Regions from separate parts of the Mesorhizobium sp. GW821-FHT04C10 genome, predicted to be linked through region 2. Evidence: riboswitches for the same ligand, from Rfam matches in the RefSeq annotation. Region 2 holds a riboswitch; each other region holds the start of a gene.
The links. Region 2 has a riboswitch for cobalamin ahead of AC07UC_RS32260 (ribonucleoside-diphosphate reductase subunit alpha). Riboswitches for the same ligand answer to the same signal wherever they lie in the genome.
Positions count from the first base shown of each region.

Region 1: another riboswitch for cobalamin. It lies ahead of AC07UC_RS18710 (CbtB domain-containing protein); the one in region 2 lies ahead of AC07UC_RS32260 (ribonucleoside-diphosphate reductase subunit alpha).
Region 3: another riboswitch for cobalamin. It lies ahead of bluB (5,6-dimethylbenzimidazole synthase); the one in region 2 lies ahead of AC07UC_RS32260 (ribonucleoside-diphosphate reductase subunit alpha).
Region 4: another riboswitch for cobalamin. It lies ahead of AC07UC_RS18485 (DUF1636 family protein); the one in region 2 lies ahead of AC07UC_RS32260 (ribonucleoside-diphosphate reductase subunit alpha).

Region 1 is NZ_JBWKTL010000001.1:3,868,901-3,876,295, reverse strand. Features, by position in the region: gene cobD (threonine-phosphate decarboxylase CobD) at 1-813, opposite strand, end outside; gene cbiB (adenosylcobinamide-phosphate synthase CbiB) at 812-1,786, shown strand; gene cobO (cob(I)yrinic acid a,c-diamide adenosyltransferase) at 1,783-2,412, opposite strand; gene cobU (bifunctional adenosylcobinamide kinase/adenosylcobinamide-phosphate guanylyltransferase) at 2,414-2,929, opposite strand; gene AC07UC_RS18715 (CbtA family protein) at 2,922-3,734, opposite strand; gene AC07UC_RS18710 (CbtB domain-containing protein) at 3,750-3,929, opposite strand; cobalamin riboswitch at 3,966-4,163, opposite strand; gene AC07UC_RS18705 (aromatic ring-hydroxylating oxygenase subunit alpha) at 4,309-5,478, shown strand; gene AC07UC_RS18700 (MFS transporter) at 5,482-6,681, opposite strand; gene AC07UC_RS18695 (heparan-alpha-glucosaminide N-acetyltransferase) at 6,890-7,395, shown strand, end outside.
Region 2 is NZ_JBWKTL010000001.1:6,749,027-6,756,421, forward strand. Features, by position in the region: gene AC07UC_RS32260 (ribonucleoside-diphosphate reductase subunit alpha) at 1-2,052, opposite strand, end outside; cobalamin riboswitch at 2,159-2,370, opposite strand; gene AC07UC_RS32265 (alpha/beta fold hydrolase) at 2,438-3,256, opposite strand; gene AC07UC_RS32270 (ABC transporter substrate-binding protein) at 3,448-4,701, shown strand; gene AC07UC_RS32275 (ABC transporter ATP-binding protein) at 4,705-5,442, shown strand; gene AC07UC_RS32280 (ABC transporter ATP-binding protein) at 5,439-6,152, shown strand; gene AC07UC_RS32285 (branched-chain amino acid ABC transporter permease) at 6,265-7,140, shown strand; gene AC07UC_RS32290 (branched-chain amino acid ABC transporter permease) at 7,137-7,395, shown strand, end outside.
Region 3 is NZ_JBWKTL010000001.1:5,603,131-5,610,525, forward strand. Features, by position in the region: gene AC07UC_RS27300 (hypothetical protein) at 1-149, opposite strand, end outside; gene dxs (1-deoxy-D-xylulose-5-phosphate synthase) at 298-2,211, opposite strand; gene AC07UC_RS27310 (pirin family protein) at 2,314-3,234, opposite strand; gene AC07UC_RS27315 (DUF2277 domain-containing protein) at 3,275-3,541, opposite strand; gene AC07UC_RS27320 (exodeoxyribonuclease VII small subunit) at 3,654-3,905, opposite strand; gene AC07UC_RS27325 (histone deacetylase family protein) at 3,909-4,835, opposite strand; cobalamin riboswitch at 5,000-5,195, shown strand; partial or broken gene bluB (5,6-dimethylbenzimidazole synthase) at 5,288-5,872, shown strand; gene AC07UC_RS27335 (hypothetical protein) at 5,995-6,978, opposite strand; gene AC07UC_RS27340 (TetR/AcrR family transcriptional regulator) at 7,070-7,395, opposite strand, start outside.
Region 4 is NZ_JBWKTL010000001.1:3,821,589-3,828,983, forward strand. Features, by position in the region: gene cobN (cobaltochelatase subunit CobN) at 1-1,259, opposite strand, end outside; gene cobW (cobalamin biosynthesis protein CobW) at 1,377-2,414, opposite strand; gene AC07UC_RS18485 (DUF1636 family protein) at 2,417-2,845, opposite strand; cobalamin riboswitch at 2,886-3,090, opposite strand; gene AC07UC_RS18490 (winged helix-turn-helix domain-containing protein) at 3,120-4,319, opposite strand; gene AC07UC_RS18495 (NADH-quinone oxidoreductase subunit A) at 4,709-5,074, shown strand; gene AC07UC_RS18500 (NuoB/complex I 20 kDa subunit family protein) at 5,065-5,646, shown strand; gene AC07UC_RS18505 (NADH-quinone oxidoreductase subunit C) at 5,651-6,253, shown strand; gene AC07UC_RS18510 (four helix bundle protein) at 6,288-6,665, shown strand; gene AC07UC_RS18515 (NADH-quinone oxidoreductase subunit D) at 6,732-7,395, shown strand, end outside.

The sequences.
Region 1 (7,395 bases), 2.9 Mb from region 2:
GAAACGGTCGAACAATGAGTCCAGCCGCGCCGCCGCGTCCGCCAGGGAGGCCCGCATCGTTTCCTGCCAACCGAGATCGGCAAGCGCGCGGATGCCGTATTCCAGCGCCGGGCCGGCAACAGCCCATGGCCCGAATTGCGATTCCAGGGATTCCACCGTCGCTGCATCCGAAAGCGCGAAGCCGAGCCGCAGGCCGGCGAGACCGAAGAACTTGCCGAACGAACGCAGCACGACGATGCCGCCTTGATCGACATCACCGGCGAGGCTGTGCTGGCGCGGGCCGACATCCATGAACGCTTCGTCGACGACCAGCAGCCCGCCTTTTGCACGCAGCCCGGCGGCCAGCGCCAGCAGCCGGTCGCGCTCGATGACGCGACCGTCGGGATTGTTGGGATTGACGATGATGGCAAGGTCGGCCCGCGCCAGCGCCGCGAAATCGCTGACTTCGCTCACTTCGTGACCGGCGATCGCCGCGGCACGCGCATGTTCGGCATAGGTCGGCCCCAGCACCAACGCCTTGCCGGGCCTGACCCACGACGCCACACGCGGCAACAGGATCTGCGTGCCGGGCGCAGCGACGACGTTGGCTGGCGACGGCACGCCGTAGGTCCTGGCCGCTATCTCTGTCAGTTCACGGGCCTGCCCGGCTTCCGGCAATCGCCACAGCGAGGTGGCGGGCAGGTCGAAAAGCGGGTAGGAGAGCGGATTGATACCGGTAGAGAGGTCGACGAAAGGCAATACGGCGTTGGGGAAAAGCACCCTCGCCCGGCCGAGACTTCCACCATGGTCCACCGCTCCTTCAAGAAGCTTCATGTCAGTCCTGATCGCTTTCCTGTCATTGGCCGTCGAATTCGCCCTCGGTTACCCGGATTGGCTATTTCGCGCCATCGGCCATCCGGTGACGTGGTTCGGCAGGCTGATATCCTTTCTCGATCGCAGGCTCAACCGCGCCACTGATCCCGACGCACTACGTCGCCAACGCGGTGTCCAGGCACTTCTGGTCATCGTGCTGGTGCCGGCGGTGATCGGCCTTTGCGTACAGCTTGTCCTGTTCTGGTTCGTTCCCCTGGGACTGGTCGTTGCCGCCCTTCTGGCGACATCGCTTCTGTCGCAGAAGAGCCTTTACGAACATGTCGAATCCGTCGCCGACGCGCTCGATACAGGCGGGCTGGCCATGGGCCGTGTCGCCGTCTCGCGAATCGTTGGCCGCGATCCCGAGGCGCTCGACCGCGCCGCCGTCTGCCGTGCGGCGATCGAAAGCCTAGCGGAGAATTTTTCCGACGGCATCGTCGCTCCCGCCTTCTGGACCGGTGTCGGCGGGCTGGCCGGCGGAGCCGCCTACAAGGCCGCCAACACCGCCGATTCGATGATCGGCCACCGGACCCCGCGCCACGAGGCTTTCGGGTGGGCGGCGGCACGCTTCGACGACTGGATCAACCTGCCGGCCTCTCGGCTGACGGCGCTGCTGATCGTGCTGGCGGCGTTCCTGGTCAGGGACGCCGATCCCCGCGGCGCCTGGCATGCGGTGTGGCGCGACGCGAAAAAACACCGCTCGCCCAACGCCGGCTGGCCGGAAGCGGCAATGGCGGGCGCGCTCGGTCTGGCACTGGCCGGACCGCGCAGCTATGGCGGCGTGCTGGTCGACGATGTCTTCATGGGTGAAGGCGGCCGCCGCGACGTCGACAGCGGTGACATCAGGCGGGCGCTGAAACTCTACCGCGTCGCCGACTATCTGCTGATCGCGCTGTTCGGCTTGGTCTCGGTGATCGCGGTTCTGGCGTTCTAGAACTCGATCCCTTGCTGGGCTTTCACGCCCGCCGAAAAGTGGTGCTTGGTCACACCCATTTCGGTGACCAGGTCGGCCGCTTCGACCAGCGCCGGCTTGGCGTTGCGGCCAGTGACGACGACATGCAGGCCCTCGCGACGCGCTTTCAGCCCTGCAACCACCTTGTCGAGATCGAGATAGTCGTAGCGCAATGCGATATTGAGCTCATCGAGCACGACAAGGCTGATCGACGGATCGGCGATCAGCTCCAGCGCCTTGGCCCAGGCGGCTTCGGCAGCGGCGATATCGCGCTTCAGATCCTGCGTTTCCCAGGTGAAGCCCTCGCCCATTGCGTGCCAGACGACGCGATCGCCGAAGGCAGCGAAAGCATCCTTCTCGCCCGTGTGCCACTTGCCCTTGATGAACTGGACGACGCCGACGCGCTTGCCATAGCCGAGCATGCGGAGCGCCAAACCGAACGCTGCTGTCGTCTTGCCCTTGCCCGGGCCGGTGTTGACGATCAGCAGACCCTTCTCGATCGTCTTGGCGGCCACCTCGGCGTCCTGCACCGCCTTGCGCTTGGCCATCTTGGCGCGGTGGCGCTCTTCGTCCCTGTCTTCGGTGGTCTTGCCGTCGATATCGGTCATCTCATTTCACCTTGAGCGGCAGCCCCGCCACCATCAGCAGCACCGTATCGGCGATCGCCGCGACCTGCTGGTTGAGCCGACCGGCCTCATCACGAAACCGGCGCGCCAGCGCATTATCCGGCACGATGCCTTGCCCGACTTCGTTGGAGACCACGAACCACGGCCCGCGCGACCGCGACAACACATCGGCCAGCCGCCGGCATTCAAACCCAAGGTCATGGTTTGCCAGCATGTGATTGGTCAGCCACAGCGTCAGGCAGTCGACCAGCACCGGCCGGCCATCGGGCAAAGCCTCGAGCGCGCCGGCGAGGTCGAGCGGCGCATCGATGGTCGTCCAGCCCGCGCCGCGCCGCGCCCGATGCAGCGCGATGCGCTCGCGCATCTCGTCGTCATAGGCTTGCGCGGTGGCGATGTAGGTCCATGGCGAGGGCAACGCCGTCACCAGGGTTTCGGCATGCGCGCTCTTTCCCGAGCGCGCACCACCGATGATGAAGGTCAGCCTGCCGCGATCAGGCAAAGCTGTCGCGCAGGCTGGTAGCGGTGCCGGTGAAGCGTCCGCGCACCACGCCGACGACGGCGCCAAGCACCAGCCAGAACACCAGACTGGTCAGCGTCACCGCCACCACGAACTGGTGGTGCAGGCCTTCCGGGATCGGTGTCTCGAAGCTGTCGGGCTGCGGCGCGCCGACAATGTGCGGCGCCACGATCAGCAGCACGGCAAGGATGGCGAGCGGCAGCGACTTGCGGAACGCGATCAGGCCAAGCCCGATGGCGGTCGCGACCACCGTTGCCACCCACCAGATCTGCCGCTGCGTGAGGTCGGCCGCCGGCATGGCGGGCAGTTCCGGCGGCAGGCCGAGGCCGGGCGCCAGCGTGAACACGGCAAAGCCGGCCAGGCCCCAGAACACGCCCTGGCGCCAGTTGCCGATGCCGCCGGCGAATTCCGAAACAGCGACCAGGATCAGCGCGAAACCGATGCCGGTGACGACGTTGGAAACCACGTTGAAGGCAAAACGCTCGAAGCCGTCGGCCGGCGCCCAGCCCTCGTCTTCGGCCGGAGCAGCCGCGGCGGCCGGAGCCGGGGTGGCAGCGCTCATGGCATTCGATGCCGCCGGCGCGGCGGAACTCATTGCGTTGCCGCTGGCGGCATCAGCCGGCGCCGCGGGTGCGGCGGCATGGTCATGGCCGCCTTCGGCCTGTTCGTAGACTTCCGCCTTGAGGATCAGCGGCACGGTGGCATAGGCCTGCATGCAGGCGAGGACGACGCCGGCCACGAGCCCTGCGATCGCCGCGATGAACACGACGTTGCGAAACAGATTCATGATGTCAGATCCTCGTCAGTGGCAGGGAAACGCCATCGAATGCCGGTTGTCATGACCGGCATTGTGGACCGCATCGATGTGCGAGAAGCCGACGAAGCCGATGATGAAGGTGCCGAGCAGCGCGGCGAGCGCCAGCTGCATGAAGCGCGACTGCGAGGAGACGGAGGCGCCGAGGGAGACGGAAGCGGTAGTCATGTCTTGTCCTTTCACCCTCCACCCGAGGGCATCGAAGTCAGTTTCCTGTCGCCGGCAGGTCTCCTGGCTCACGGATCAGCGCCCTTCCCCACCTTCCCGAAGACAAATCCTCAGTGGCATATGGAGAGGACTACCGCACACAGTTGCGGGGGCAGCAACGGCATTGGGCAACAAGTCAGCCCGCACCGCATTCCCTCTTGGCTCCAAAATGGAACCGACGACATCAGCGACTATAGGCAGAATCATCGCCTCCGGCAAACCAAATTCCGCCGGTAACCAGCGCGATTACGCCATGCCGGCCACATCAGCCATCAATCGGCGCCACAATTGACAATTGTGCCGGCCGGGTGTCGGCTGGCCACTTCACAGGAAGCCAGCCATGCAGCCCATTGCCAGCGAGCGCGATCCCTATAACGGCCTGACCCAGGCCGAACCCACCCTGCCCTCATCGGCCTATTGGGATGAAGCGGCCTATCAACTGGACCTCGATGCCATCTGGTACAAGAACTGGCTGCTGGTCTGCCGCGAGGCCGATCTTGCCCAGCCGCTGGCCTTCCGCCGATTCCGCATCGGCACGCAGGACATCATCGTGCTGCGCGACGACACCGGCGCGCTACGTGCCTTCCACAACACGTGCCGGCATCGCGGCTCGCAGCTTTGCCAGGAGAGCGAGGGCCGGCTGAAGGCGCGGCTGATCACCTGCCCCTATCATGCCTGGTCCTATTCGCTTCGCGGCGACCTCGTGCGCGTGCCGTCGAAATCATTGCCGGACGGCTTCGACAAGGCCGACCATCCGCTCTATCGCGTCGCACTCTCGGTATGGCGCGGCTTCGTGTTCATCAATTTGCAGGAGGATGCGGCCGGCTCGGCGCAGGCATCCTTCGACCCTGCCTCCGGCAATCTCGGCAACTGGCCTCTGGAAACGCTGGTGGCGGGCCATGTGCTGCGCAAGGTGATGCACTGCAACTGGAAGATCTTTTGGGAGAACTTCAACGAGTGCCTGCATTGTCCGGGCGTCCACAAGGACCTGTCGCGGCTGGTGCCGATCTATGGCCGCGGCCTGATGAGCCGGCATGACGACCCCGAATGGACCCGGCACGCCGACAATGACGCGCCGGAGTTTTCCGGTGGTCTGCGGGCGGGCGCCGAAACCTGGTCGAGCGACGGCAAGACCCATGGGCCGGTCTTCCCGGGATTGACACCGGCCGAACGCGCCGCCGGCCAGACCTACGCCACCAGCCTGCCCTCGATGTTCATCGTCGGCCATGTCGACTATGTCAGGACCGTTCGGCTGGTACCGCTCGGGCCGGAACAGACGGAACTTGTCGCCGAATGGCTGTTCGCGCCCGAGGCGCTGGCCGCGACCGACATCGACAACATCATCGCCTTCGGCACACAGGTGCTGGAGGAGGATGCGGCGATCTGCGAGGTCAACCAGAAAGGCCTGCGCTCGATGCGCCATGCCGCCGGCGTGCTGATGCCCGAGGAATATGAACTGCACCGCTTCCACAACTGGGTGCGCGAGCGCCATGCGGCACTTTCACCGTGATCCTCACAGCGACTTCGGCAGATAGCGCCAGGTCACGAAGCCGCACGCCGCCGCCAGCAGGCTGAGCGTGACAAACACCGAGCCCAGCCCGAAGAAGATCAGCACCACCGAATAAACCAGCGGCGGCGTGAGTTCCGAAAAATCGAGATAGGTGCGGTAGACCGCAGCCATCTGCGGCCGTTCATAAGATCGTACAGAACGCATGAAGGCGGTCGAGCCCAGGGCATCGAGCGCGATGGTAAAGAACGCGCCACCAAGCAGGAAAGCGCCGGTCAGCAATGGCGCGGTCGCGCCCACCGTGCCGGCCGCCAGCAGCATGGCCGACATGGCGAAATAGGCAAATGTCATGGTGCGGCGGCCGCCAAAGCGTTTTCCAGCCTTGCCCCAGAAGATCGCCATGAACAAAAGCGCATTGCCGGCCGAGACAAGGAGGCCGCCGGCGATATCGCCCTGCCCGGTGATCACCATGAACAGCGGCCCATAGACGAAGAACGTCGTCCAGAAGCAGGAGCGGCCGAAGGCGATCAGCCAGGCGAGCCTCAATCTGGGCTGCGCGACGAAGCGGCCGATATTGGCGAGCGGATTGGCCGGCCGGGTCTTGCCGGGCCGGATCGACTGGTTGTCGCCCAGCCGATAGGTCCAGAACAGCGCCAGCAAGGCCAGCGCGAACACCGCCACCGCCCCATGCGCCGCATAGATGCCGAAGCGTGTATAGAGGAAGATGCCGAGCGTCGGACCGCCGGTCCAGGCGACCATCGACCACGCCATGCGCAGCGATTCAGCCTGCATGAAGTCGGTCTTGCGGATGTGGTCCATGATGTAGAGATTGAGAGTGATCGACAGCGCGCTGGCGCCCATCACCCGGCACAGCATCCCGGCCAGTTGCCCGGCAAGCGTATGGGTGACGAAGAACAGCGAGCCGATGGCGAGCAGGCAGGCGCCCGCCGTATAGACCCAGCGCCGGGCAAAGCGGCGGATCAGCATCGGCATGAACAAGGTCACCGACAGGCCGAGCAGCGCCACGATGGTGTAGAGGATCGAGACGATCTGCTCGTTGTGCAGGATCTCGTAGGCCTGGATCGGGATGACGCTCGACACCGTGGCGCGGGCAAAGGACTCCACCGCGTAGAGCGAGGCGAAGGTGCGCGCATCCGCGGCCTTGAGGGCCGGGAGCCAGATCGGATGGCGCACATGGGTGGACATTGCTTCCCCAAAGCAGAATCACCAGCCAAATCTGCCTTGGTCACTCCCGGGCGATTAAGAGGAAACCGACCCGTTACCGGCCAAAAGCGAAGCCGGTCAAAGGCTTCCCGGCTCTGGCCTAAAGCGTCGCTTGATCCACCCCCTGGCCTTCTTCTGTCCCGTCCAACCGTGATAGTCCTCAGGCGGGGCTGAATCAGATCGCGAGACCATGACCATCCATACGCCGACCGTACCCGTTCCGGAGCCATCCAGGCGCATCGTCGCCATCGACATCGTGCGCGGCGTCGCGCTGCTGGCCATGGCGAGCTACCATTTCACCTGGGACCTGGAATTCTTCGGCTATACCGATCCGGGCCTCACCGCTTTCGGCTGGTGGAAGATCTACGCACGCTGCATTGCCTCGACCTTCCTGTTCCTGGTCGGCGTCAGCCTGTACCTCGCCCATGGCCGGCAAATCCGCTGGAACGGTTTCTGGAAGCGGTTCGCCATGGTTGCCGGAGCGGCGATCGCCATTTCGGTCGTCACGCGGATCGCCACGCCTGACGGCTTCATCTTCTTCGGCATCCTGCACCAGATCGCGCTCGCCAGCCTGCTCGGCCTTGCCTTCCTGCGGCTACCCGCGCTGCTGACTCTTGTCATTGCCGCGCTCGTCATCGCGGCGCCCATCTACCTGCGCTTCGAGGCGCTGGATCATCCCTGGCTGTGGTGGATCGG
Region 2 (7,395 bases):
GGCGAAGGCGATCGCCTCGGGCGATGCATAGGCAATGCGCAGCGCCTGCAGCGCATCCTGGAAACCCATCAGGCCGAGACCGACCGGACGGTGGCGCAGATTGGACTGCCGTGCCTCGGGGATGGTGTAGAAATTGATGTCGATGACATTGTCGAGCATACGCATCGCCGTACCGGTCGTCCGCGCCAAGTGATCGAGGTCGAGGCCTTTCAGGGTGACGTGGTTGGCGAGATTGACGGAACCCAGATTGCAGACGGCGACCTCGTCCTTCGAGGTGTTGAGCGTGATCTCGGTGCACAGGTTCGAGGAATGCACGACGCCGACATGGCCTTGCGGCGAGCGGATGTTGCAGGGGTCCTTGAAGGTGATCCAGGGGTGCCCGGTCTCGAACAGCATGGTCAGCATCTTGCGCCACAGGTCGAGCGCGCGAACCTTCTTGAACACCTTGACACCGCCGGCGGCGGCCTTCGCCTCAAAGGCTTCGTAGGCCACCTTGAAGGCCGTGCCGTAGAGGTCGTGCAGGTCGGGCGTTTCATCAGGCGAGAACAGCGTCCACTCGGCATCGGCTTCGACGCGGCTCATGAACAGGTCCGGCACCCAGTTGGCGGTGTTCATGTCATGCGTGCGGCGGCGGTCGTCGCCGGTATTTTTCCTCAGGTCGAGGAACTCCTCGATGTCGACATGCCAGGTCTCGAGATAGGCGCAGACCGCGCCCTTGCGTTTTCCGCCCTGGTTGACGGCGATCGCCGTGTCGTTGGCAACCTTCAGGAACGGCACGATGCCCTGGCTCTCGCCATTGGTGCCCTTGATGTGAGCGCCGAGGCCACGCACCGGCGTCCAGTCATTGCCGAGCCCGCCCGAATATTTGGCGAGCAGCGCATTGTCCTTCACGGCCTTGAAGATGCCGTCGAGATCGTCGGCGACCGTGGTCAGGAAGCATGACGACAGCTGCGGCCTGAGCGTACCCGAATTGAACAGCGTCGGGGTCGAGGCCATGAAGTCGAAAGACGACAGCAGGTCATAGAATTCGATGGCGCGCGCCTCGCGGTCGATCTCCCTAATCGCAAGCCCCATGGCGACGCGCATGAAGAATGCCTGGGGCAGTTCGAAGCGCTTGCCGCTGGTGTGCAGGAAATAGCGGTCGTAGAGCGTCTGCAGGCCGAGGAACTGGAACTGCAGGTCGCGCTCCGGCTTCAGCGCAGCGCCGAGGCGGGCGAGATCATAGCGGCCAAGTTCGGGATCGATCAGTTCGGCCTTGATGCCGGTGGACATACATTGCGGGAAATAGGAGGCGTAGCGGCTCGCCATCTCGGCATGCGTCGCCTGTTCCGCCCTGCCGGCGACAAAACTCAGCGCCTCGCGCCGCAGCCGGTCGAGCAGCAGGCGGGCGCTGACGAAGGCATAGTTCGGTTCGGTCTCGACCAGCGTGCGCGCCGCCAGGATCGGCGCCAGCGACAATTCATCCAGCGTGATGCCGTCATAGAGGTTGCGCCTGGTCTCGGTGAGGATGGTTTCAGCTGAAACCGCTTCCAGGCCGGCGCAGGCCTCGTCGATGACCCGACGCAGCCGCGCCTCGTCGAGCGGCGCCAGGCTGCCGTCGTCCGCCTTGACCTTGAGCACCGACGACGACGCGTCCGCCACGCTCGCGCTGTGGGCCTGGCGGTCGCGACTGCGCTCCTCGCGGTAGAGCACGTAGGCGCGTGCCACCTTGTGGTGTTCGCTGCGCATCAGCGCCAGTTCGACCTGGTCCTGGATCTCCTCGATGTGGAAGGTGCGGCCAGCGTCCGCACGGCGGGTGAGCGCTGCCATAACCTGCGCGGTCAGTTCCTCCACGACGTCATGGACACGCCGCGAACCGGCGGCCACCGAACCCTCGACCGCCAGAAAAGCCTTGGTCAGCGCAACCGCGATCTTGGTGGCGTCGAACGGCGTCACCGAGCCGTTGCGGCGGATGACCTGATAGGCCGGCCGCGCAGGCTGGGCCGATGTATCGATGCGAGAGAAAGGAACCCGATCGGTCCCGTTGGTGTGGATGGTGGAAGTCGCCGGCATCATGATCCCCGATTGGTTGGAGACGGAGGCCTTGGCGCACGCATGCCTGAGTGACGGCCGGAGATTCGGCCGCAGCAAGCGCACCACCGGGACACCCCGCCCGTGGACGTTCAAATTCATCGCGGCAGGTCTCCTGGCTCGCAGGTCGTCGCTTCCGTCGGCCTTCCCAGCGCGTCCACGCCAGTGGCATTACTCGACTTAAGCTCGCTGCTTACAGTTGCGGGGGCAGCGCCGGCATTGCGAAGAATCGCTCACCGGCTTCCCTCTTAGCTCCCGAATCCAAACAGATTCGAAAGAACCACGATGGCTATATGTAGCGTCTCCGGACCCCAACCTGTCAATGGCTTGACGATTCGAATTTTGGATCGTCAACAGGGCGTCGACCCTAAGCCTTGTCGACGCTCGCCAGGAAGCGGGCGAAGATTGGATCGAAGCGGCCGGGCGAATCCCAGAACGGCGCATGGCCTGAATCGTCGAGCAGATGCGCCTTGCCTTCCCACAGGTTGGAAATTTTCACGGCCGCGACGAAATCGGTGTTGACGAACGGTTCGTCGATGCCGTTCAGAACGGCGATGGGCGGCGTCTTGCCGGCGACGATCTCGCGCTGGTTGCGGCCGGTGCCGGCCGCGAATTTCTCGAACATCAGGCGCCGTGCGCGACCGTCAGTGCGTGCGACAGTGTCGAGGAGAAACGGCTCGAACGGCTCACCGCAGGTGCTGCGCGCATAGGCCTCGACATCGGCGGCAGTGAAACTTTCCTGTCCGGCAAGGTGCATGTGCGGGCTCGGTTTGAAGCCGTTGCCGACCTCCGAGGGCGCCACTGGCGGGGTGCCTGTGATCATCAGGCCGAGCAGGCCGGGAAAGCGGTCGATCATCTCCAATCCGATATGGCCGCCAAGCGACCAGCCGAAGACGATGGCCTTGTCGATGCCGAGCAGCCCGAGCACTTCGGTCATCGCATCGGCATAGCCCTCCATGCTGTAGGAGCGGTCCGGATCGATCGCATCACCTGATGCCCCGTGGCCCGGCAGATCGGGAGCGATGATACGGTAGCGCTCGCCCAGCTGGCTCTCGAGCTGGTTGCGGAAAACAGCTCCGGAAGAGGAATTGCCGTGGATCAGCAACACGGCGGTGCCTTTGCCACCGGTCTCGCGAACGGCGATCTTGCCGTGGCTGGTTTCAAGGGTCTTCTGCGAGATCGTCATGGTCCGCTCCGTCTGGAATTGCCTTGTTTTAGTGCAGATGCGCAGCAAAGCGCCACGGCTTCCATACCTTTTGCGGGAACCGTCTTCCCGGTCAGGCTGCGTTGAAAAATCCTTTTCAAATAAGAACAATTATGCGTAGATTGTCAATTATCCAACTCCCGATGAACGGGAGGAAAACAGGGAACCGCACGATGAAATTCAAATCCGCAGGCAACAGAATCCGCCATATGCTGATGAGCAGCGCGCTGATCGGCGTGTTTGCCACGGCGAGCGCGCCCGCTTTCGCCGACGTCGTCAAGATCGGCCTGCTCGCGCCTATCACCGGGCCCGCCGCGGCGGACGGGCAGGAATTCCAGCGCGGCGTACAGATGGCGATCGACGAGGCAAACGCGGCCGGCGGCGTTGCCGGCAACACGTTCGAACTGGTGGTCGGCGACGTCAAGGATCAGTCCGCTGGCAATGTCACCAGCGCGGTCGAGCGCCTGCTTGGCGATCCCGGCGTGCAGTTCATGCTCACCGGTTACGCCAGCTTGACGAATTTCGAGATCGACAACATGGCCGAGGCCGAGATGCCCTACATGCTCGCGGCCACCTCGCAGCAGACCAAGGATATCATCGCGCCGAACCCTGACAAATACATGTGCTGCTGGTCGCTGACGCCGTCCTTCGACGCCTATAACACCGACGTCACCCTGTTCGTAGAGAAGCTCGCGGCCGACGGCAAGATCACCTTGCCGACCAAGAAGGTCGCCATCATCTCCTCGGACAACGCCTATTCCAAGACCATCTCCGAAGGCATGAAGAAGACCTTCAAGGAAAAGGGCTGGACCATCACGGTCGACGAGATCGTTCCGTTCGGCGAAGTGACCGACTGGCGCTCGATCCTCGCCAAGGTGCGCGAGAATGTCCCGGACGTCGTCATCAATACCGACTATCTGCCGGGCAATTCGGCATCCTTCCTGAACCAGTTCCTCGAGCAGCCGACCAAGAGCCTGGTCTTCCTGCAATATGCGCCGAGCGTTCCGGAATTCGTCGAACTGACCGGCAAGAAGTCGAACGGTGTGATCTACAATCTCCTGGGCGGGGCGCTGACGACGCCGAAGAACCCGCGCGCCGACGAGGTGGCGGCCAAGTTCAAGGCGAAATACGGTGTCGAGAGCGGGACCTACGGCGTCGGCCTCTACGAAATGACCAATGTCTATTTCGACGCGGTCAAGAAGGTCGGCGGCGCATCGGACCATGCCGCGATCATGAAAGCGCTGTCGGAGACCGACAAGCAGGTCGCCGAGGGGCGGCTGAAGTTCGATCCCGCAACCCACCTTGCCACGCAGGGCGACGACTATATCCCAATCACCTTCTTCCAGATCTGGGACGGCCAGCGCACGCTGATCTCGCCGGAGAAATACGCAACAGGCGCCTTCAAGCCACAGCCCTGGATGCAGTGACGGATGGCCCTGCTTGAACTGGACGACGTGTCGAAGGCCTTCGGTTCGCTGAAGGCCGTCGATGGCGTGTCGTTCAAGGTCGAGGCCGGCGAGATTTTCGGCATCGCCGGCCCGAACGGCAGCGGCAAGAGCACGCTGTTCAACATCATCACCGGCATCCCGTTCGGACCCGACCGGGGCCGCATCCGCTTCGACGGGACCGCCATCAACGGCAGACCAGGGCACGCCATCGCGCGCCTCGGCCTTGCCCGCACCTTTCAGCGCGAGACCTCCTTCGACGGGCTGACCGTTTTCGAGAACGCCTTGATCGGCGCAAGCTACGGCAAGCAGGAAAAGACGGCCGCGGCCGCCCGCGAAGCCGCCGCCGAAGCGCTGGAGTTCGTCGGACTGGGCTCCGCGTCGTTCGGGCGGGTGGCCGGCGAACTGTCCGTCTTCGAGCGCAAATGCCTGATGCTTGCGACCGCGATCGCCATGCAGCCGCGCATGCTGTTGCTCGACGAGCCGGCGTCGAGCCTGACCAAACCCGAGATCGAGACATCGATCGGCCTGATCCGCCGCACCGCCGAACGCGGCATCACCATCCTCCTGATCGAGCATGTGCTGACCTTCCTGATGAGCCTGTCGCAGCACCTGCTGGTGCTCAACAATGGCCGCGTACTCGCCGCCGGCGAACCGGGGAGCGTGATCGCCGACCAGCGCGTCATCGAAGCCTATCTCGGAACCAGGAGGGCGGTGGCGTGAATCCCATTCTCACCGTCGAGGGCGTGACCGCAGGCTATGGCCGCGTCACCGTGCTGCACGACATTTCGCTGGAGGCAGGCCGTTTCGGCAATGTCGGCCTGTTCGGGCCCAACGGCCATGGCAAGACGACGCTGCTGCGCGCCATCTCCGGGCTGTTGCAGCCGAAAAGCGGCCGCATCCTGTTCGACGGGCAGGACATCGCCGGCCGTAGCGCTCGCGCCATCGTCGGCACCGGGCTGATCCATGTGCCGCAAGGCAACCGGCTGTTTCCCGACCTCTCCATCGCCGACTGCATGGCGCTGGGCGCCTATTCGTCGCGCGCCCGCCCGCATGAGGCCGAAAACCGCGAGAAGGTGGTCAAGCTGTTCCCCAAACTGGCCGAACGCTGGCGCCAGCGCGTGCGCACGCTGTCGGGCGGCGAGCGCCAGATGGTGTCGATCGGCACGGCGCTGATGAGCCATCCGCGGCTATTGATCCTCGACGAGCCGACGCTGGGGCTGGCGCCCAAGATCAAGGACGAGCTCTGTGCGTCCGTCATGGACATTTCGCGCGGCGGCGTGCCGCTGATCGTCGTCGAGCAGGACATCGAATTCCTGCTCGAACTGACGCAGCAACTCTATCTCGTCAATCATGGCGCGGTGGCGACCGAGATCAAGCCGGGCGAAAGCCTCGACCACGGCGAGATCATGTCGATGTACTTTGGCCACTAGAGCGGGATGCAATTGAATTGGCTCCGGCATCCCGCTCTATCGGTTTGTTTTTGCCGCATTTCTGCGACGCCAAGCGATGCCGCTTGGCTGCAAAATGCTTGAGGATCCGAACATGAGCGCATTGGCGGAAATCCTGTTCGGCGGCCTGTTCCAGGGCTCGCTCTACGCCATGATGGCGGTTGGGCTCGCCCTGGTCTGGACGACGATCGGCGTGTTCAATTTCAGCCATGGCGTGTTCATGATGCTGGGCGCCTACATCGCGTGGCAACTGGTCGAACTCGGCCTGCCGGCAGCGGTGGCCTTTCCGGTTGCCGTCGTCGTCATGGCCGGCGTCGGCTGGATACTGCAGGCGAGCGTCGTGCGGCCGCTGATCGGCCGGCCCAACATCGTGCTGGTCGTCGTCATCACCACGCTTGCCGCCGGCTCGCTGATCGAGAACGGCGCCCTGACCATCTGGGGGCCGCGTTCGAAGCAGATCCCGGCGCTGATCGACGGCAATGCCACCATCGGCGGCGTCGGCGTTTCGCTGCACCAGATCGCCATCATCGTCATCACGCCGCTGATCCTGGCGGCCCTGTGGATGTTCCTCAACCGCACGCGGCTCGGGCTGGCGCTGCGCGCAGTGGCGCAGAACGAGGATGCCAGCCATCTGGTCGGGCTGAACGTGACCGCGCTCTATGGGCTGGCCTTCGCCATCGCCGCTTCGCTGGCGGGGCTGGCCGGCATCTTCATGGGCGGCTATCGTTTCATGTCGCCTGTCATGGGCAGCGACCCGCTGCTCAAGGCGCTGATCGTCGTCGTCTTCGGCGGCATATCGAGCATATCGGGACCAATCTTCGCCGCTTACCTGATCGGCTTCTTCGAGGCCGCCTGCAGCTACTATTTCGGCCTCTACTGGACGCCGGCATTGCTGTTCGGCGTGCTTATCCTGACCCTGATGGTGCGCCCCGAGGGCATCTTCGCCAGCCGCTCGCGAGGCCTCGCATGACCGACACGACCTCGACGATGGCACCAGTCCGCACAGCAGCGGCAACCCCGATCGCGCCGGGCCGCACGCCGTGGAAGCATGAGGCCGTCGGCTTCGTGCTCGGCTTCGCGCTGCTGGCGCTGCTGCCGCTGGTCTTCGGCGACACCTATGCCCGCCACATCCTGATCATGGCCTTCATCTATGCCATCGTCGCCTCGAACTGGGACCTCAGCCTCGGCTATGGCGGCGTCTTCAATTTCGGCCATCTGGCGCTGT
Region 3 (7,395 bases), 1.1 Mb from region 2:
TTATAGGAGAAGCCGCCACGGATATCGCCCATCTTGCCGGCGACGATGCCCACTGCCGCCTTTTCGAGATTGCGGTCATAACGCGTCTCGGCAGCGGCGGGTGTTGCGATGATAGCTAAAAGCGCCACGCCGCACAAAAGCGTCTTCATTGTTATTGTCTCCCTGCCTGACGTCGATCTAGCAGGGCGTCGTTGAAAAACGGCCAAGAGACACGGTAAGCAAAACGCCAAACGGCAGTGTTAACAATGCGTTATGAAATCAAGCCGGCAAACTGATTCAACCGCTTGAGGTTTTGATTCAGGCGCGCTGGGCGCGGGCGGTATGCCCGAGCGCGGTGAAAACGGTGCGCACGATGCCGGCGGCATCGAGGCCGGCATCGGCATACATTTTTTCCGGCTTGGCGTGGTCGGCGAACACGTCGGGCAGTACCAGCGGGCGCACCTTAAGGCCGCTTTCCAGCAGTCCTTCATGGGCGAGGAACTGCAGCACGTGGCTGGCGAAGCCGCCAATGGCGCCCTCCTCCACCATCACCAGAACCTCGTGCGAGCGAGCCAGCCGCCGGATCAGATCCTCGTCGAGCGGCTTGGCGAAGCGGGCATCGGCGACGGTGGTGGAAAGCCCGGCCGCGCCGAGTTCCTCGGCAGCGATCAGACAATCCTGCAAGCGCGTGCCGAAGGACAGCAGCGCCACCTTTGTGCCTTCCCGGACGATGCGGCCCTTGCCGAGTTCGAGAACCGAGCCGCGCTCCGGCATGTCGACGCCGACGCCATTCCCACGCGGATAGCGGAAGGCGATCGGGCCGTCATCATAGCTTGCCGCGGTGCGCACCATGTGGCGAAGTTCCGCCTCGTCGGCGGCGGCCATCACGACAAAGCCCGGCAGGCTTGCCAGGAAGGTGGTGTCGAAGGCACCGCAATGAGTGGCTCCATCGGCGCCGACGAAGCCGGCGCGGTCGATGGGGAAACGAACCGGCAGTTTCTGGATCGCGACGTCGTGGACGACCTGGTCGTAGGCGCGCTGCAGGAAGGTCGAATAGATCGCCGCGAACGGCTTGTAGCCTTCGGTCGCCAGGCCCGCCGCGAAGGTGACCGCGTGCTGCTCGGCGATGCCGACATCGAAGGTCCTGGCCGGAAACACTTCGCCGAACAGGTCGAGACCGGTGCCGCTCGGCATGGCGGCGGTGACCGCGACGATGCGATCGTCCTCACGAGCCTCCTGGATCAGGCTTTCGGCGAACACCTTGGTGTAGGCCGGCGCGTTGGCCGGCGCCTTGGCCTGCGCGCCGGTAATAACGTCGAACTTGTTGACGCCATGATATTTGTCGGCGGCGGCTTCCGCCGGCGCGTAGCCCTTGCCCTTCTGGGTGACGACATGGATCAGCACCGGGCCTTCGCCATTGTCGCGGACGTTTTTCAGGACCGGGATCAGATGCTCGAGATTGTGACCGTCGATCGGGCCGATATGGTAGAAGCCGAGCTCCTCGAACAAGGTGCCGCCGGTGACGTAGCCGCGCGCATGCTCGACCGCCCTTGTAATCGCACGATCGGCACGCTTGCCGAGATAGGACGTCAGTTTCTTGCCGAAGTCGCGCAGGCCGGCATAGGCCTTGCCCGAGGCCAGCCGCGCCAGATAGGCGCTCATCGCACCGGTAGGCGGCGCGATCGACATGTCGTTGTCGTTGAGGATGACGATGAGCCGGGCATCGAGCGCGCCGGCATTGTTCATCGCCTCATAGGCCATGCCGGCCGACATGGCGCCGTCGCCGATGACGGCTATGACATTGTTGCGGCCGCCGGAGAGGTCGCGGGCAGCGGCCATGCCGAGGCCTGCCGATATCGACGTCGAGGAATGGGCGGCGCCGAAGGGATCGTATTCGCTCTCGGCGCGGCGGGTGAAGCCGGACAGGCCGCCTTCCTGGCGCAGCGTGCGGATGCGATCGCGGCGGCCGGTCAGAATCTTGTGCGGATAGGCCTGATGGCCGACATCCCAGATCAGCCGGTCGTCCGGGGTGTTGAAGACATAGTGCAGCGCGATCGTCAGTTCGACCACGCCAAGGCCGGCGCCAAGGTGACCACCGGTGCGGGACACCGCGTCGACCAGCTCGAGGCGAAGTTCTGATGCCAGTTGCGGCAGTTCGCTCTCGTCAAGCGCGCGCAAATCCGCCGGAATGCGGACCTTGTCGAGAAGCGGCGTATGCGGCGTTGCGTTCACGGGAGCTCGGGCTTTCTGTTCAACGGCGGGATAGGCCGCCAGCCTGCGAAAGTAAATGCGTGTCGGCGACGCGGATCAAGCAGGTCCCCTCGCCGATTTTCCTCAGCTCTCCGGCAGCGGAATAAACTCTTTCTCGTCCCCGGGAACGATATCGAAGCGGCCCGTCTTCCATTCCTGCTTGGCCTGTTCGATGCGCTCCTTGGAGGAAGAGACGAAATTCCACCAGATGTAGCGCTGCGAGCCGAGGGAGGCGCCGCCGAACAGCATGAAATGCGCACCGGTTTGCGACGACACGATGATCTCGTCGCCGGGCCGGAACACCAGCAGGCGTTCAGCAGGGAAGACGTCACCCGAAATCGTGACCTCGCCTTCCAGTGTGTAGATGGCGCGCTCCTCGGCATCGGCCGGGATCTTTATGCTGGCGCCGGGCGCCAGCCTGAGATCGGCATAGAGGGTCTCGGCGTCGGCCCGTACCGGGGAACGCAGTCCCTGGAGGTTACCGATCACAACGCGGCCTTTGACGCCTTCGGCATCGATCTCGGGCAGCCGCAAGGCAGCGGTGTTCTCGAATACGGGCGCCACTTCCTCCTTGCCGTCCGGCAGTGCCAGCCATGTCTGCAGGCCGGAGATCGACATCGGCGCGCCGCGCAATTCCTCGGGCGTGCGCTCGGAGTGCACGATGCCACGGCCGGCGGTCATCAAATTCACGTCGCCGGGCTGGATGACCATTTCGGTACCGAGCGAATCGCGATGCCTGATCTTGCCGTCGAACAGATAGGTCACCGTCGACAGGCCGATATGCGGATGCGGACGGACGTCGAGCGCCTGGCCCGCACGCAGGATCGCCGGACCCATGCGATCGAAGAAGATGAACGGCCCGACCAGCCGCCTCCTGGCGGTCGGCAAGGCGCGACGGACCTCGAAGCCGCCAATGTCCTTGGCGTTCGGGATGACCATCAGTTCGATCTGGTCGCTGGCAAAGGCGTCGCCGGCCTCAGGGTCTTTCCCCGGGAAGAAGCTCATGAACTCTCCTTATCAGCGTTCGGTGACCGCTTTGGCGGCATCAGGCAAAGCGGATCGCCGCCTTTGCCCGCAGTTTGGCGGCCACTTCTTCGCGGTTGCGCGGATGCTGGTGGGTTTCGAGCGAATCGAGAAGTTCGCGCGCCGATGCCGCGATGGCCTCCACGGCGTGGTCGAACGCATGCTGGTTCTGTCTCGATGGCCGCGTCGTTCCGCTCAGCTTGCGGACAAATTGAAGGGCTGCGTCGCGCACTTCGTCATTAGTTGCCGGCGGATCAAAATTGAACAGGGTCTTGATGTTTCTGCACATCGCTTCCGTATCTCCTCTTGTCCTGGAGCTGTTTCAATCGGGACGAGTTTTATCCTCACTCATGATCGTGTCCAAAAACCGGTGAGGCAAGACCATGGTTGGCGGCCATGCCTCAGTCCGCGTCGAGCGGCTCTGTTCCAACCGGCTTGCCGTCGCGCGACAATCTGATCTTCTCGACCTTGTCCTCGGCCGCCTTCAGCAGCCGGTCGCAATGCGCCTTCAGGGCCTCACCACGCTCATAGATGCGGATCGACTGGTCGAGCGGCACATCGCCACGCTCCAGATCATCGACGATCTTCTCCAGCGCGTCGAGTGCCTGTTCGAAGCTCATCGCCTTGACGTCTTCGTTGGTCTCAGCAGCCATCATTCATCCTTTCATCAGTCGCCCGACATGGGCGGCGACCGAAAATGCCAGTCCCTGCAGATCGTAGCCGCCCTCAAGCAGGCTGACGAGCCGGTTGCCGCTGTGGCGGGCGGCGCGCTGCATCAGCTGGCCGGTCGCCCAGTCGAAATCGTCCTCGGTCAGGTTGATCTCGGCCAACGGATCACGGTGATGCGCGTCGAAACCGGCCGAAATGATAATCAGGTCGGGTGCGAAATTGTCGAGCGCCGGCAGGACGCGCGACAGGAAGGCATCGCGAAACACCTCGCTGCCTGTCTGCGGCGCCAGTGGTGCGTTGACGATGTTACCGGCGCCGGTCTCGCTCTTTGCGCCAGTGCCGGGATAAAGCGGCATCTGGTGCGTCGAGCAATAGAGCACCGAGGGATCGTCCCAGAAAATATCCTGCGTGCCATTGCCGTGGTGCACATCCCAGTCGACGACAGCGACACGCTCGACGCCGTGCTTCTTCTGCGCATAGCGGGCCGCGATCGCCGCCGTGTTGAAGAAGCAAAAGCCCATTGCGGTGGTCTTTTCGGCATGGTGGCCGGGTGGCCGGGCGGCGACGAAGACATTGTCGGCGCGGCCCGCGAAGACGTCGTCGACGGCCGCGTTGGCAGCGCCGATCGCGGTTATCACCGCCTGCCAGCTCTTCGGGCTGGCGGTGGTGTCGGCATCGATGCGGGCAATGCCCTCGTCAGGGATGGCGGCGCGCACGCGCGCGACGAAATCGGCCGGATGCGCGTAAAGGATGGTGGCCTCGTCGCCTTCAGGCGCCTTGACGCGGTCAAGCTCGGCAAAGGCTTCGTCGTCAAGCACGCGCTCGATGGCGCGCAAGCGGTCCGGCCGCTCGGGGTGACCGGGGGGCGTGATGTGCTCAAGGAAGATCGGATGCGTGTAGAGACGAGTGGCCATCGTCCCTATCTAGTGCCCCAACGCCGCGATGGCCATGCGTCGCGGCCCGATGGCTGGGGAAAATCGCTTCTGCGTCCATTGGCGTCGCTGTGGGGATTGGCGCCGCGAACACTTCGGCATAAGGTCGCCGTCACTGCCTGGTGCCCGCCAGTTTGTTTGTCTAGCCGCATTCTGCGGCGCCAAGTGATTCCACTTGGCTGCAAATGCTCTGGCGGGAGAATCGGGAACACGGTTGAATTCCGTGGCGTGCCCAACGCTGTGAGGGGGACCGCGCCGGTAAATGCCACTGTCGATGACGGGAAGGCACCGGACGCGGGTTGATCCCGAGCCAGAAGACCGGCCTGGCAGGCACCGTCATCCGCATGGTCAGGCGGAGGACATGGTTTGCAATCGCAAGGGGACAAGCGATGCCGGATGCTATGACCGCTCCTGTCAGCGACGGATTTGACCAGATGGCGCGCGACGCGGTCTACCGCGCCATGTTCACGCGGCGCGATGTGCGCAGTCATTTCCTGCCTGCTCCTCTCGACGATGAGGTGCTGGCGCGGCTGCTGCTTGCCGCCCATCACGCGCCGTCGGTCGGGTTCATGCAGCCGTGGAATTTCATCGTCATCCGCGATGCCGCGCGACGGGAGAAAGTGCGCGATCTGTTCCTCGCCGCGCGAGAACAGGAACTGCCCGAAATCGAGGAAGAACGGCAGGCGCTTTACCGCAAGCTGAAGCTGGAAGGCATCTGCGAAAGCGCGCTCAACATCTGCATCACCTGCGACCGCCAGCGCTCGAAGGGCTCGCCACTGGGACGTTGGCACAATCCGGAGATGGACCTCTACAGCACGGTCTGCGCGGTGCAGAATTTCTGGCTGGCGGCACGCGCCGAAGGCGTCGGCGTCGGCTGGGTCAGCATCATCGAGGCGCAGGCACTGAAAAGCCTGCTGTCCATTCCCGACCATGTAACGCCGATCGCTTATCTCTGCGTCGGCCGGGTTTCCGAATTCGCGCCCAAACCGGACCTTGAAACGCACGGCTGGGGCCGGCGCCTGCCCCTGCCCGAACTGATCATGAGCGAGACCTTTTGCGGGCAAGGCGAGGCACCGCTCAAGTCAGCGGTGGCGTGCCTGAACGCCGTCGATACCGCGCAGGCGACCGCCTGCCCGGCCGATCAGCGCGTCGCGCCGGCCGCGCCCCAGCGCGAGCCGCCGAAGGAGGAAAGCGCCTTGTCCTTGAGTTCCCGGAACTTCGACGACGCCTCGGCCAGCCTCGCATCCCAGGCGGGATCAGGCACCTGGCCGGCTATGGTCCTGAAATAGACCTGCATCAGGCAGGCGATGGCGAAAGGTTCGATGAACGCCGCCTTGAAGGCCCAGGCAAAGACGATGGCCAGCACGAAGGCCCAGCCGGCGAGTTGTCCGGGCATCAGGAAGAGAATGGCGCCGGCCGGCGCCAGCATCAGCAGGAAGATCACGAACGACACGCCCCACATGATGACCGCCAGCCAGACGGCGTTCTTGACCATGGTCTTGCCGTTCTGGGCGTAGAGAACGACGCCCTGCCGCGCGGCTTCGAAGGGTGAGGACGAGTTGATGCGGATGTTGTAGCCGAGGATGATCTCGTCGACATAGGTCAACGACAGGCGGATCACCGTGTTGATGAAGGACACCAGGCCGCTCAGGCCCGGAATGGGCAGAAAGGCGGCGACGCCGCCGAGCAGGCCGGTGATGGCGCGGATGGCGCCCTTGACCAGCTGGTCGACGACGAAAAGGATGTTGGCCTCGGCGAAACGCTCGGTCACGACCTGCCGGGCATAGGCGATCTGGTTCTGGCCGTCAGGGACATCATGGCCGTCGATCAGGTGGACCATGACGGCGATATGGCCGGCCTTGACGACGTAGAGGATGTATTCGCGGATCCAGTAGACGGCGATAGAGACGATACCGAAACCGACCACGCCGCCCCACAGGGCAAAGGACAGCGGCCCATCGGGATCGGTGGAGATATGGCCGACGCCATAGCCGACCGAGGCGCCGGTGCCGGTCGCCATGATGTAGGCCAGCGTGATGCCGAAATAGACGATCATGCGAAAGACAATGAAAGGCCAGGTCCGCATCATGATGGACACCGACCTGCCGATCTCGAAATCCCACATGCCCCGAATCTCCCCTCAGAGATGGCTGGGGAGGATGCGCTCTAACCGAAGATTGTCAATCATGGGCGGGCACCAGGCCGCAGACGGGACTTCAGCTCGATTGCGGACCCGGTTCCTTGAGCAGACCCTCAAGCAGTTGCTTGAACGCCGCCACCACCTTCCTCGACGTGGCTTCGGGGTCGTTTGAATTGGCGATCCGCTGCGACGCCTGGCTGCTCGCCCCGTTGATAAGCCGTGCGGCCGTTTCAGGGTCGACGCCCGGGACGACCACACCTTCCCCCTGCAACGCGGTCAGATGATCGGTCATTGAGCCGACGCAGGCATTGGCATTCGACCATTGTGCCGGATCGCCCAGCACAGCAGGGCCATCCCGGAACATGATGCGCTGGATTTCCGGCTCCAGCGCCATCTCGATAT
Region 4 (7,395 bases), 2.9 Mb from region 2:
TCCGGAATCAGGATGACAAGTTTGCGCTCGGCGCGTGGTGCCCCCTGCAGCTTGATGAAGGCCACCACGCGGTCCGCCACCTGAACTACGCGATCCGGCTCCGGTCGGTTGGCGAAGGCGCGATGGCCAAGTGCCGGATCGACATCGCTTTCGCCCTTGAAGGAAATGGCGCCGGCGAGGATGCGGCCGTCCAGCTCCGGCAGCACGACATGCATGGCAAGGTCGGCGGGTGCCAGGCCGCGCTGGTTGTTTTCCCAGACGTCGCGGCGGGTGGTGGCGACGATGACCTGGAAGACGGGCACGCCGGCACGGTCGAACAGGGTTTCGACGCCGGGTTCGGCACCGGAGGCGAAGGCGGTCGCGGTGATGATGGCGGCGGGTTTCAGCGCGGCGAACGCGGTTTCCACAAAGGCGAGTGACGCCGGCTCTTTCAGGCTGGAGACGAAGATGGGGACCGGAAGCATGCCGCGTTGGCGCAGTGCTTCAAAAAGGGCATCAATCGGCGCGACATCGGCGGCGAGCAGCATCGAGCGATAGAAGAGGATCGGCACCACCTTTCCTTCCCCCTCGAGGGGAGGGTGGCCCGCAGGGCCGGCTGGGGTCGGGACCACCAGATGTGGCGTTTCTTTGAGTCGGCGCGTTTCAGAGAGGACCCCACCCCCGGCCTGCGGCCGGACCCACCCCTCGAGGGGGAGGGGGACGACGCCGCGGTTCGGCTCGTAGTAGCCAGCCTTCGGGACCGCGACTGGCTCAACAATGTCTGCCTGCGACCCCGCCAGCCGCGCCAGCCTCTGCACCAGCGCGCTCATATTGGCCGGGCCGCCTTCGCGGAAATAGCTGAGCAGCGCGTCCAATTCCTGGCGCGGCAGCGTCGAGGCTTCGATCAGCCTGAGGTCCTCGTCATGGCTTTCGCCGGGGAGCAGCGCGAGTTTAATGCCGCGTTCGCGGGCAATCGAGGCAAGCTGGTCGCAGCCATAGCGCCACCAGTCATAGCCGCCGAGGATGCGCACCAGGATGATCTTGGCGTGGCGGGCGACGCTGTCGACCCAGAGGTCGACGGACATGGGGTGCCGTAGGTCGCGCAGGGCTGCCAGCCGCATCGAGGGCAGGCGGCCGGCATCCGCCTTCCACGCCGCCGCAAGTCCGGCGAGATCGCTGTCGGTGAAGGACAAGGCCACGATATCCGCCGGCGTCTGCCGCAGATCGACCGGCTCGGCGAGATCGTCGAGCGAGGCGGAGGTCGTGGTGAGGATATGCATCGCGGTCTAGCGCGGGTCACCGCTTCACGGAAACGGCGAACCGCTCTATCTCCTTGTTTTTACGCAATTCCGGATGGAAAAACCGTGAAACACTTTTCCTGGAATTGCTAGTTTGCATCAGCCGGCGAGTATACGCTCGATTGCCGGGCGGTTCAGCCCCTTGAGGCCGATGACGACGAGGCGCGAGCGGCGGTCGTCCTCGACCGTCCAGGCGCGGTCATAGTAGTGATTGACGCGCGGGCCGACGGCCTGCAGCAGGAGCCGCATCGGCTTGCCGCCGACCTCGACGAAGCCTTTCACGCGCAGCACGTTCTCCTGTTCGGCAGCGGTGGCGACGCGCTTTGCCAACTCGTCCGGATTGGCGATCGAGGGGATGTCGACGATGAAGGTGTCGAAGTCGTCATGCTCATGGTCGAACGCGCCGTCATGATGGGATTTGCGGTTCTCGATATCGTCCTCGACGGCGAGACCGAGGCCGAGCAGCACCGAGGGATCGACCTTGCCATGCGAGGTCGGCACGATCTTCACGGCGCGGGCGGAATGTTCGTTGACGATGGCATTGGCGCGGGCCGAGCCGGCGGCGTCCATCAGGTCGCTCTTCGACAGGATGATCAGGTCCGCGCAGGCGATCTGGTCCTCGAACACTTCCTCGACCGGGTCGTCATGGTCGAGGCTCTCATCCCCGGCGCGCTGCGCCTGCAGGGCGTCCATGTCGTTGGCGACGCGGCCTTCGGCTAATGCGGGGCCGTCGACCACGGCGATGACGCCATCGACGGTGACACGGCTCTTTACCGTCGGCCACTGAAAAGCCTGGACCAGCGGCTTGGGCAGGGCCAGGCCCGAGGTTTCGATCAGGATGTGGTCGACCTTCGGCGTCAACGACAGGATCTGGTCGAGCGCCGGCACGAAATCGTCGGCCACGGTGCAGCAGATGCAGCCATTGGCCAGTTCGACGATATTTTCCTCCGGGCAGGTGTCGATGCCGCAGCCCTTCAAAATCTCGCCGTCAATGCCGATGTCGCCGAACTCGTTGACGATGATGGCGATACGCTTGCCGCCGGCGTTTTCCAGGAGATGGCGGACCAGCGTCGTCTTGCCGGCGCCGAGGAAGCCGGTGACGACGGTGCAGGGGACGCGGGATACGGAAGCGCTCATGATCAGTCCTTCAGCATGTCGAGGGGAGGGATGCGGGCAACAAGGCCGCGCTTGAGGGAATCGGGGCGGCCGCGCCACGGGATGAGGCCGTCGGTCGAGGTGGCGAAGAGTTTGGCGCCGGTGACGAGGTCGGCGCCGCTGGCCACGGTCAGGTCGCCGAAGACATAACTCCAGCAGCCATCGCGCAGGATCGCGGCGCTCAGCCGGCGCTTGCAGTTGCCGAGACATTCCACCGTGCGGACGCGGATGTTGTCATCGGCTGCGGCGCGGCGCGTGTCCTCAGCCAACAGTTCGCCGGCGCGGGGATGGGCGTCGGAACCGGTCTCGTCGCGACAGGAGGCGCAGACGATGACCGTGACGTCGGCCAAGGCTTCGCTGTCGGCGGACGAATTGTCCGCTGTGCCAGCCGAAAAACTGCCGTTCTGGTCCAAAAAGCCGGGCTCCTTGCCCGGAAACCCGCCGGGCGATCGGATTCTCTTGTCGCAGACGGCAGGTCTCCTGGCTCGCGGGTCATCGCCTTGGGTGCCGCCTTCCCGGGAAACTCCCAGTGGCTTTCGGCCTTGGCTCTTCGCTTACAGTTGCGGGGACAGCCGCGGATTTGAGATCGAAATCCCGCACCGCATTCCCTCTTAGCCCCTGCCGTTGCGGGCAGGGGACCGTCTGGACCGGATTTAGGCTTTTGCAGGCAGCGGTGTCAACGCACGGCTACGACACGGCGATGTCGGCCAGCGCCGGACCCAGATCGCCTGCCGGAGTCACGTCCATGCGTTCAAGGCCAAGCCAGCCCTGCATCTGCTTCAATTCCTCGAAGAGCTGAGCGGCGGTTTCAGGCGGCGCGCCGGGCTCGGGGTAGGCGGCATGGACGCGCAGGACGCTCGCCGGCCGGTCCGCCTTGAGGTCGACGCGCGCGACGATCCTGTCGCCAAGCAGGAAGGGGAGGACGTAATAGCCGTATTGGCGCTTTTCAGCCGGCGTGTAGATTTCGATGCGGTAGTGGAAATCGAACAGCCGCTCCGAGCGCGAGCGCTCGAAGACGACCGGATCGAAGGGCGCCAGCAAAGCACGCGCCTCGATTTTCCGGGGCAGGCGCGCGTCCTTGTGAAGGTAGGCCGGCTTGTCCCAGCCTTCGACGCGTACCGGCAGCAATTCGCCCGACTCGACCAGTTCCTCCAACCGACCCTTCATGTCGGCCGGCGACAGCCGGAAATAGTCGCGCAGGTCGCCCGATGTCGCCACGCCATGGGCGCGGGCCGAGATGCGCAGCAATTCGAGGTGCGCGTCCCGGGCCGGGGGCACCGGCAGGTCGAGGATCGCCTGCGGCAACACGCGCTCCGGCAAATCATAGAAGCGCTCGAAGCCGCGGCGGTGCGCCGTGGTGATGCGCCCGGCCCAGAACAGCCATTCGAAGGCATGCTTGGCATGGCTCCAGCCCCACCAGCCGCCCGAACCTTTCTGGCCTTCGAGCGCCGAAGCGGCGATCGGGCCGCGCTCGACGACCGCGCGGTAGATGTCTTCTATATAGGCGGCGTGTTCGCGGCCCCATTTGGCCAGTCCCAGATACATTTCATCGCCTTGCTCGGCTCGCTGCATGCGCCAGCGCATCAGCGGGTAGGTCTCGACCGGCAGGAACGAGGCCTCGTGCGCCCAGTATTCGAAGACTGTGCGTTTGCGCGTCAAGGCGGCATTGTCGAGCAGCGTGAGCGGGTAGGGGCCCAGGCGCGAATAGAGCGGCATATAATGAGCACGCACCACCGCACTGACGGAATCGATCTGCAGCAGGCCGGTGCGGGAGAGCACACGGGCGAAATGGCGGCGGTCAGGTGTGCCATTCGGGCGCGGATCGAGAAACCCTTGAGCGGCGAGTGCAATGCGGCGGGCGGCGGCAAGCGAGATTTTTTCCTTCATGCAGGCATCACTCTGAGGGGCTTCGGCTGTGGGTCGAGTCTTTGTCTGGGCAGGTTCTTGTCTTAAAACCGGGGTCCACTTTTGCGGAACCTGCGTGGTGATTCCAACCCATGCTAGCAGGGTTTTGGCGGCAACCATGTCAGGAGAGAAAAGTGGAGTAAAAAGCGAAGGAAATCAAACAGGAGCGGATCGGACCAGTTTCTCCGGATATGCCGTCCAGGTCGGCGTTTTGAACAAGGTTTGACTTGCTTCGCTGGAAGTGCTGCGCTAACCCTCGCCGCGTTGCAGCATAGGCCCCTTAAAACGGTTCAGCGGTTAAACTGTCACGCTTCCGCATTAAGGTCCGGTGCTGTAATCAAAGTGGATTGGCGCCAACGGAAAGCCGCTGCATGAACGCACTTCTCAGTTCGTACCTGCCTATCGTCCTGTTCATAGGCGTGGCACTGGTCGTCGGCCTGGCGCTGCTGGCCGCCCCGTTCCTGGTGGCCTACCGCAATCCCGATCCCGAAAAGCTTTCCGCCTACGAGTGCGGTTTCAACTCGTTCGACGATGCCCGCATGAAATTCGACATCCGTTTCTACCTGGTGTCGATCCTGTTCATCATCTTCGACCTGGAAGTGGCCTTCCTGTTCCCCTGGGCCGTGTCCTTCTCGAAGATCGGCATGCTCGGCTTCTGGTCGATGATGGTGTTTTTGGCAGTGCTGACCATCGGCTTTGCCTATGAATGGAAAAAAGGAGCGCTGGAATGGGATTGAACGACAGTTCAGGCACCCTCGTCGCGCCGAAGCCGAAGGGCATTATCGATCCCAATACCGGCAGGCCGGTGGGGGAGGACGATCCCTTCTTCCTCGAAATCAACAATGAGCTTGCCGACAAGGGCTTTCTGGTCACCTCGACCGAGGCGCTGATCACCTGGGCGCGCTCGGGCTCGCTGATGTTCATGACCTTTGGTCTGGCGTGCTGCGCGGTCGAGATGATCCACACCTCGATGCCGCGCTACGACTCGGAACGGTTCGGCGTCGCGCCGCGCGCGTCTCCGCGCCAGTCCGACATCATGATCGTCGCCGGCACGCTGACCAACAAGATGGCGCCGGCGCTGCGCAAGGTCTACGACCAGATGCCGGAGCCTCGCTACGTCATCTCGATGGGCTCCTGCGCCAATGGCGGCGGCTACTACCACTATTCCTATTCGGTGGTGCGCGGCTGCGACCGCGTCGTGCCTGTCGACATCTATGTGCCCGGCTGCCCGCCGAGCGCCGAAGCTTTGCTCTACGGCATTCTTCTCCTGCAGAAGAAAATCCGCCGCACCGGCACGATCGAACGGTAAATCCATGGCCGCATCCCTGAGCGAACTGTCGACCTATCTCGGCGAAAAGCTGATCGGTCGCGTCAACGACGCGGTGCTCGCCTATGGCGAGCTCACCATCCATGTCGAGCCGCGCGACCTCATCGAAGTGGTGACCTTCCTGCGCGACGATGCGCGCTGCCAGTTCATCTCGATCATCGATGTCTGTGGGGCCGATTATCCGTCGCGGGCCAAGCGCTTCGACGTCGTCTACCACCTGTTGTCGCCGAAGCAGAATGTGCGCATCCGCGTCAAGGTGCAGGCCGACGAGGAGACGATGGTGCCATCGATCACCGGCGTCTATCCGGGCGCCGACTGGTTCGAACGGGAGACCTACGATCTCTATGGCGTGCTGTTCTCGGGCCATCCCGACCTGCGCCGCCTGTTGACCGATTACGGTTTCGAAGGCCATCCGCTGCGCAAGGATTTCCCGCTGACCGGCTTTGTCGAGGTGCGTTACGACGACGAAGCCAAGCGGGTCATCTACGAGCCTGTGGAATTGAAGCAGGAATTCCGCAATTTCGATTTTCTTTCCCCTTGGGAAGGCACGGATTACGTGCTGCCCGGGGACGAAAAAGCGAAACAGTGAGTAGGGAAGTAGTGAGTAGTCAGTAGGGAAAGAATTGGAGCAACGGATCGAATCTTATCGCGACTTGAAGGTGTGGCAATCGGCGATGACGCTCGCCGAAGATTGTTACCGCTTCACCAAAGAGTTTCCGAGGGATGAGATTTACGGCATGACCTCTCAGATGCGCCGATCAGCAGTTTCGATCGCGGCGAACATCGCAGAGGGATACGGTCGGGAAAACAGAGGGTCGTTCATTCAATTTTTGCGCGTGGCGCAAGGCTCGTTGAAGGAACTGGAAACGCACACACTGCTGGCATGCCGGGTTGGCTTGCTGCGAAAAGACAATGAGACTGAGCTGCTGCTGCGATGCGAAGAGATTGGAAAAATGATGAGATCTCTTATCCGAACGGTGCAGGCCAAGCAGGCGGAATGAAGCAGGCATTGAGATTGATGATCACTACTCACTACTCACTACTGACTCTTCGCCAGAGGCGCCACAATGGCTGAGACCTCCGTCCGCAATTTCAACATCAATTTTGGACCTCAACACCCTGCGGCGCATGGTGTTTTGAGGTTGGTTCTCGAGCTGGACGGCGAAGTCGTCGATCGCGTCGATCCGCATATCGGGCTCTTGCATCGCGGCACGGAGAAGCTGATCGAGGCCAAGACCTATCTGCAGGCTGTGCCCTATCTCGACCGGCTCGATTATTGCGCGCCGATGAACCAGGAACATGCATTCGCTCTTGCCGCCGAGCGCCTGCTCGGCATCGAGGTGCCGAAGCGCGGCCAGCTGATCCGCGTGCTCTATTGCGAAATCGGCCGCATCATGTCGCACATCCTCAATGTGACGACGCAGGCCATGGACGTCGGCGCGCTGACGCCGCCGCTGTGGGGTTTCGTCGAGCGCGAAAAGCTGATGGTGTTCTATGAGCGCGCCTCCGGCTCGCGCATGCATGCCGCCTATTTCCGCCCCGGCGGCGTCCATCAGGACCTGCCGCGTCAGCTGGTCGAGGACATCGGCAAGTGGATCGACCCGTTCCTGAAGTCGATCGATGATCTCGACAAGTTGCTGACCGGCAACCGCATCTTCAAGCAGCGCAATGTCGATATCGGCATTGTTTCGCTGGCCGATGCCTGGGCCTGGGGCTTTTCGGGCGTCATGG